2 linked regions of the Lacibacter sp. H407 genome follow. The protein of the gene in region 1 binds, or shares a complex with, the protein of each later gene. Links are inferred from orthologs where the notes say so. Each region holds a gene or a part of one and is shown on either strand. Other genes may lie near its edges. The genes, in order: uvrA and mfd.

Region 1 (3,730 bases):
GTTAATCCGTACCCCTTTTTCCGATGTTGTCTAATATTGGTTAAAGCGAAAAAGAGAACCAACGATCGATATTTATTTCACCATGCTTTGCTCAATTTTTTCTTTACTTATCAAACTAAAAATAATATTCAACTCTTTGAACAAAGTATGCAATAAACGTTAATCCGTACCCCTTTTTCCGATGTTGTCTAATATTGGTAAAAGCGAAAAAAAGAGAACCAACGATCGATATTTATTTCACCATGCTTTGTTCAATTTTTTATTCCATGTGTAAACCAAGACTGATCAATTATGATTTTGGCAACGTATGCAGTAAATGTTAGTCCGTACCTACTCAAAAGCTTTCTTGTTTGGAAGAGAGCCTGATACCAGTGACCGATATTTATTTTACCATGCATTGCTGTGTTTCTCTTGGTCCGTACTCTATCCTGTTGCCCCCCTTGGTCGGGGGGCTATTTTTTTATAGATGTTATAACTCTGCTTTGAGAAACTGACCGGTATAACTTTCTTTACACATTACAAGTCCTTCAGGCGTTCCTTCAAATAGAATTTGTCCGCCACCATCACCACCTTCCGGTCCAAGATCAATAATGTGATCGGCCACTTTAATTACATCCATGTTGTGTTCAATTACCAACACTGTATTTCCTCTGTCAGTTAATTTATTCAGCACATCCAACAAATGTTGAATATCCTGGAAGTGTAAACCTGTTGTAGGTTCATCGAGAATGTAAAATGTTTTACCCGTATCTTTTTTTGCAAGTTCGGTTGATAGCTTTACACGTTGTGCTTCACCACCACTTAGTGTAACGGCACTTTGGCCGAGTGTGATATAACCCAGCCCCACATCTTCCAGCACTTTTATTTTGCGATAGAGATAAGGAACTGGTTGAAAAAACTCAACGGCTTCTTCCACCGTCATATCTAATACATCGGCAATTGATTTTCCTTTGTATCGAATTTCTAAAGTTTCACGGTTATAGCGCTTGCCATTACATTTTTCACAATGCACATACACATCGGGTAAAAAGTTCATTTCGATTACACGCATACCACCGCCTTCACACACATCGCAACGCCCTGTTTTTACATTGAATGAAAAACGCCCTGCATTGTAACCTCTGATCTTTGCTTCGGGTACTGCAGAGAACAATGTTCTGATCTCCGTAAAGAAACCACAGTACGTTGCAGGATTGCTTCGTGGTGTACGGCCAATCGGCGACTGATCAATTTCAATCACCTTATCAATATGTTCCAATCCTTTGATGCTTTTGTAAGGCATTGGATTAGCTTTTGAATCGTAGCAATATTTACTGAGAATAGGGTAAAGTGTTTCGTTGATGAGTGTACTCTTACCACTTCCGCTTACACCGGTAACAACGATGAGTTTTCCCAATGGAAATTTGGTATTTACATTTCGAAGGTTATTACCTGTTGCACCTTTCAGCTCTATAAATTTTCCATTTCCTTTTCTGCGTTCGCCGGGAACAGGAATTGATTTTTCACCATTGAGATATTTCGCAGTATCACTGTGCGAAAGCAATACATCTTTTGGTGAACCTGCTGACACAATTGTACCACCATGTTTACCGGCTTGCGGCCCCACGTCGATCAAATGATCGGCTGCCAGCATAATATCTTTGTCGTGCTCCACTACTAACACACTATTGCCAACATCACGCAGGTTTTTTAATGCTTCGATCAAACGATGATTGTCCCGCTGATGTAAACCAATGCTTGGCTCATCTAAAATATAAGTGATGCCTTGCAGTTGCGATCCGATCTGCGTAGCCAATCTTATACGTTGACTTTCACCACCGCTCAATGTTCGGCTGGGACGGTTTAGTGTGAGATAGGTTAAACCAACATTCAATAAAAACTGAAGTCGTTCCCTGATCTCTTTCAACACATCTTTTGCAATGGCCGCTTGTTTGTTGCTGATGCGTAGTTCCAGTCCATCAAACCAGGCGGCAAGATTATCAAGATTCAAGTCACTTAATTCAGAGATGTTCCGGTCTTCAACTTTAAACCAAAGACTTTCTTTTTTTAATCTTGCTCCGTTGCAACTGCCACATGTTTTGAGCGTCATAAATTGCGTTACCCAGTCACGCAGGCCTTCGGTACTTTGCGGCGACGCAAACCAACGCTTTAACATGGGAATAATGCCTTCGTAACTACCGGTATATTCCAATGGAAGTGTTTCGTCATTTACATCTACTTCCAAAGTGGGACTGATATTTTTATCGCCAAACAACAGCAAGTCGAGTTGCTCCTGTGGAATATTTTTTACAGGTACATCTAATTTGATCTTGTATTTTTTTGCAAATGCAATTACCTGTTGAAACACACTTGCATCACGCTCTGCACCTAATGGTGCAATACCACCTTCTTTCACAGTTAATGTTTGATCAGGAAGTACAAGTTCCATGTCAATAGTGTACACATTGCCCAATCCTTTACAGGTAGGGCATGCACCATAAGGAGAGTTGAATGAAAATGCATTGGGCGATGGTTCTTCGTAACTCAGCCCGGTATCTTCACACATCAATTGTTTGGAGTAAGAAATAACGCCGTTTTTTTCTGTTTCAATCAGCATGAGGTCTTTCCCCAATTTCAACGTTTGTTGTACGCTTTGGCTAATGCGAAGTTTAAAATCATCACTTGCTTTTAACCGGTCAACCACCACTTCAATATCATGGATCTTGTAACGGTCGAGCTGCATCTTTGGAGCAATATCTTTGATCTCCCCATCGATCCGCACTTTTACAAATCCTTTCTTTCGGATATCTTCAAACAATTCACGGTAATGTCCTTTTCGTCCTCTTACCAATGGGGCGAGTAAAGAAATTTTTTGTCCATCAAAACGATCGAGGATATTACTTACAATTTCTTCTTCGCTCCACTTCACCATTTTCTTCCCTGTGTTGTACGAATAAGCTTCGCTGGCTCTTGCATAAAGCAATCGCAAAAAATCATACACCTCAGTAATGGTTCCAACTGTTGAACGTGGATTTTTATTGGTCGTTTTCTGTTCGATTGAAATAACAGGAGAGAGGCCGGTGATCTTATCTACGTCGGGCCGCTCCATATCGCCCACAAACTGGCGGGCATAAGCGCCGAATGTTTCCATATAGCGTCGCTGTCCTTCAGCATAAATGGTATCGAATGCAAGAGATGATTTGCCGCTGCCGCTGATACCGGTAATTACTACCAGTTTGTTTTTCGGAATACTTACATCAATATTTTTCAGGTTATGTACCCGTGCCCCTGAAACTTCTATTTGATCATTCACTGTATCGCTCATATTTTTTCTCTTTTGGCATGTAAACTGCCGGGAAGCGAATTTACCGTGAAATCCTTTACTAAAGTTATTAGGTTTCAGGAATCGTCAATAGATGGTTTTCAATCGATTGTCTGTGGAGGCGAGCTTGTTGCAAATACGCTGATGCTTCCACAGTCTGGAAAATTCTCAATATTAAGTTTTTGTTATGTGGAAAACTCAAGGCCATTTCTGTTTTGAATTGCAGCTGTTCACACTAACTTTTACGTGGTTTTTGAGCCAACCAACGATTACAAAACTTATACAGTTATGAGCATTACAGTTTACAACGCAGTTCCCATGATCCTTCATGATGGACAGGCGGAACATCGCTTTACGTTGAAATTGAGTCCCGCCACTGAAAGCTTTCGTTTAGAAAGCGGTCACATCAAACGCAGTATTTTCATTGGG
Region 2 (4,312 bases), 2.0 Mb from region 1 along the record:
TGTAATTCACTTCCTAATTTGGAGGCACCCGGCAAATGCATCATGGCTCTTACGCCCACCTGGTATAACTGCGAAAACTGTGGTGTTGTTTTCATCCGCACCTGGTATGTATTATCCGGCAAATAGGTGAGCAGTTCAATACCCATTGAACGCAATGCCTGTTGTTGACCGGCTGTTACCGGTTTCTCAAAAGAAAGCAAAGTATACGTCCATTGACCAATCTTCCCCTTTCTTAATTCAGCAGAAAGCGTTTCGGCCTTCATGTTGTCTTTGATCAACAGGTCGCCACTTTTTAAATGAAGTGTGGTAACAGTTTTTTGGGCAACAACAAACTGTGCACATAGCAACAATAAACTAAACAGAAATGATTTGATCATAACAGATTTTCGATCGATGGAATGGGAAGCTGGAGTGAAACAACTACGATGTAGCTGAAAAGATGGTTGGCAGTGCTTCATGGACTTGGTTTTAACAGATTTGGATTGACTTCAAAAATAGGCTTTCTTTCCCGAAAATGAAAGCTTATGCAGGGTTTTCGTTTCATTTTGACGGACTCGTTTAATTGCCTGTTCCTGTTGTATATTTGCCGCCTGTGAATTTTGAGTTGTTGCAGAAGAAATTTAATGATGATCCCCGCCTTTTTCAACTGGCGGACAGGCTTTCTTTTTCCCAAACTCAACGGATCTATCTCAAAAACCTGTTGGGAAGCTCATCACAGTTCGTAGCTGCTTCGGTTTTCAATCATTCTTCGCTGGAGCAATTCAATCATGTGTTTATCGTAAACGATGCCGAAGAGGCCGCATACTTCCACAATTCACTTGAGAGCATCACGAAGGAACTCAACCTGTTTTATTTTCCTTCTTCCTTCAAACATCAAAAGAATTTTCGGCTGCTTAATTCGTCGCATGTAATGTTGCGTACAGAAACGTTGACGAAATTTTCTATGCCTACGGGCCAACGTGTTGGGGCCATCGTTACTTACCCAGATGCATTGTTTGAAAAAGTGGTGTTGCCCAAAAAACTGCAGGGCAATATGCTGCTCATTAAAACCAACGACACATTGGACGTTGAGAACATGATGGGCTTTTTGGTTGATCTTGGGTTTGAACGTACAGATTTTGTTTATCAGCCCGGACAATTTGCAGTACGAGGCGGCATCCTCGATATTTATTCGTTTGGTAATGAAAAGCCTTATCGTCTTGAATTGTTTGGCAATGATGTGGACAGCATCCGCATTTTTGATCCTGAAACGCAATTGAGTGAACGACGTTTGGCGCAGGTGAGTATTATCCCGAATGTGGAAACTCAATTTGAAAGCGGCGAGAAGGTTTCGTTGTTTGAATTTTTACCGGAGAACACCATTGTGTGGGTGAAAGATTTTGATGTGATGAAAGAACGATTGCTCACTATGGAAGAAGACATGGAGCAGTTTTTGAAATTACCGGTTTCAAAACAGGAGCGTGACGATGATGAGCGATTGGAAAAGATCGATCTGAATGAACAGGATTTTATTACTGCTGCAATTGTTGAAGAACAGATACAGCAACATCATACCATTGAGTTTGGCTACGAGCCACACTTGTTAAATACAGTTGAGGAAAGGAACAGGTTTGAACTTGCTTATAACACCAAACATCAACCTGCTTTCAATCGTCAGTTTGAATTACTCATTAGTGATCTGAAGAGTTGGGGTGCGAAAAAATTTGAAACATTCATTTTTGCTGAGAACCCAAAGCAGCTCGAACGCCTGCACAGCATCTTTGCAGATCTGAAAGCAGAGATTCCTTTCACGCCAATTGCATTGGCAATTCATGAAGGATTTATTGATGAGGATTTGAAAGTGATCTGCTATACTGATCATGAAATTTTTCAGCGTTATCATAAATACAAAGTCAAGCAGGCATATAATAAAAGCAAGGCACTTACAATCCGTGCATTAAAAGAATTACAACCCGGCGATTATGTAACGCATATCGATCATGGTGTGGGAACCTACAGTGGGTTGCAGAAGATAGAAGTGAATGGTGTAATGCAGGAAGCGGTGCGTTTGATCTACAAAGACAGTGATATTTTGTATGTGAACATTAATTCACTGCATAAAATTTCAAAATACACGGGCAAGGAAGGAAGTGTGCCGAAGATCAACAAGCTTGGCAGTGATGCATGGCAGCGATTAAAAGAAAAGACCAAGACGAAAGTAAAAGAGATTGCTTTTGATCTTATTCAGCTATATGCTCAGCGTAAGGCACAACAAGGATTTCAACACACACCGGACAGTTATCTGCAAACAGAACTGGAAGCATCGTTTATGTACGAAGACACGCCTGATCAAAGTAAAGCAACAGCCGATGTGAAGAAAGATATGGAAGCGCCATCGCCCATGGATCGTTTGGTGTGCGGTGATGTAGGCTTTGGTAAAACGGAAATTGCTGTGCGTGCTGCTTTTAAAACAGTGTGCGATGGTAAGCAGGCAGCTATCATGGTTCCTACTACCATTCTTGCATACCAACACTACAAAACATTCCAGGAGCGATTGAAAGATTTTCCTGTTACGGTTGATTATGTGAATCGTTTCAAATCAGCGAAGGAGAAAAAGGAAACCTATCAAAAATTGCAGGAAGGCAAAGTTGATATTATCATAGGTACACATGCATTGTTAGCCAAAGATGTAAAGTTTAAAGAACTTGGTTTGTTGGTGGTAGATGAAGAACAAAAGTTTGGTGTGGGGCATAAAGAGAAAATCAAAACGTTAAAGACGAATGTTGATTCTCTTACACTAACGGCAACTCCTATTCCACGTACGTTGCAGTTTAGTTTGATGGGTGCAAGAGATCTGAGTATTATGAATACGCCGCCACCAAACCGTCAGCCCATACAAACCGAAGTGCAGGTGTTCCAGGAAGATTTTATCCGTGATGCGGTTTATTATGAAACAGAACGTGGCGGACAAGTCTTCTTTATTCATAATCGAATTGCAGGTTTGGCTGAAATGGCGGCTATCATTCAACGCTTGTGTCCTGACCTCAGCATTGGTTTTGCACACGGACAAATGGAAGGTCATGATCTTGAAGAACGAATCTTTGATTTTATCGGGAAGAAATATGATGTATTGGTTTGTACCAACATTGTTGAGAGCGGAGTTGATATTCCCAATGTGAACACCATCATGATCAACAATGCGCATCAGTTTGGTTTAAGTGATTTGCACCAGTTGAGAGGAAGGGTAGGACGTAGTAACAAAAAAGCATTTTGTTATTTGCTGGCTCCACCAATGAGTACATTGCCGAACGACTCTCGAAAACGTTTACAAACTCTCGAACAACATAGTGAGTTGGGCAGCGGTTTTCAGATTGCCATGCGTGATTTGGATATTCGTGGTGCAGGTAATATGCTGGGTGGTGAGCAAAGTGGTTTCATGGCAGAGATCGGGTTTGAAATGTATCAGAAAGTATTGGACGAAGCCATCCGTGAATTGAAACGCACCAAGTTCCGTGAATTGTTTAAAGACGAAATTCAGCAACAGGAAAACTATGTGAAGGATTGTGTAATTGATACTGATCTTGAAATTTTGATCCCTGATGCTTATGTTGAAAGCATTGCTGAACGTTTGAGTTTATATACAAGGTTAGATAACTGTGAAACAGAAGCCGATCTTGTGGAGTTTCATAAAGAACTCATTGATCGTTTTGGTCCTATACCTCCACAAGTGGAAGATCTGTTTACGACTGTCCGTTGCCGTAGGTTGGCTGTAGAGCTGGGCTTTGAAAAAATGACCTTGAAAGAACAAACCCTTCGCTGCTACTTTATCAATAACCCTGATTCACCTTATTTTGAATCAACCGTGTTCCAGGGTATCATGCAGTTTGTGCAAACCTCACTCAACAAAGCACAACTGAAACAAACCGGCAAACTGTTCCTCTTGGTTGTTCGTGATATGGAAGGTATGGAAGCATTACTTCGCCTGTTAACCCGTATGCATGCAGCCGTAATTGAAAAACCGGTTACCGCCTAAACACGCTGTCATCGACAGAATTATCCATTTCGTCGCAAAATGGAAAACTTTCAACTGAATAAATAAGTACTTTGTAAGTATGAGCAGTAAATGGAGTACACGTAAATGGGTGGTCATTGGATTACATATTTTATTTTGGGCATTGTTCCTTGCCGCTCCTTTTTTATTGCGCCCGGTTGGAGATGTAAATAAATCACCACATTCTGAAGAGCAGCTTTACGGCATGTACTATCTGCATTTTCTGAAGAATATCCTTTGGATTGCCCTGTTTTATGTGAATGCTTATTTTCTGATCCCATC

What was found.
Region 2: the proteins of uvrA (region 1) and mfd are in contact, whole or in part, in a crystal structure (PDB 4DFC), measured with the Escherichia coli proteins. The link is inferred for Lacibacter sp. H407 from one-to-one orthologs.

The regions. Positions count from the first base shown.
Region 1 is NZ_JBBKTU010000001.1:2,498,020-2,501,749, forward strand. What follows is about bases 270-3,673. They hold uvrA (excinuclease ABC subunit UvrA), read right to left. Parts: upstream 3,305-3,673; coding sequence 470-3,304; downstream 270-469. Other genes in these bases: WG989_RS10945 (hypothetical protein), read left to right, coding at 3,590-3,673. In the rest of the region: more of WG989_RS10945, read left to right, coding at 3,674-3,730. UniProt on the Escherichia coli protein: The UvrABC repair system catalyzes the recognition and processing of DNA lesions. UvrA is an ATPase and a DNA-binding protein. A damage recognition complex composed of 2 UvrA and 2 UvrB subunits scans DNA for abnormalities.
Region 2 is NZ_JBBKTU010000001.1:536,985-541,296, reverse strand. The notes cover bases 227-4,212. They hold mfd (transcription-repair coupling factor), read left to right. Parts: upstream 227-592; coding sequence 593-4,012; downstream 4,013-4,212. Other genes in these bases: WG989_RS02300 (sensor histidine kinase), read left to right, coding at 4,092-4,212; WG989_RS02310 (S8 family serine peptidase), read right to left, coding at 227-377. Outside these bases: more of WG989_RS02310, read right to left, coding at 1-226; more of WG989_RS02300, read left to right, coding at 4,213-4,312. UniProt on the Escherichia coli protein: Couples transcription and DNA repair by recognizing RNA polymerase (RNAP) stalled at DNA lesions. Mediates ATP-dependent release of RNAP and its truncated transcript from the DNA, and recruitment of nucleotide excision repair machinery to the damaged site.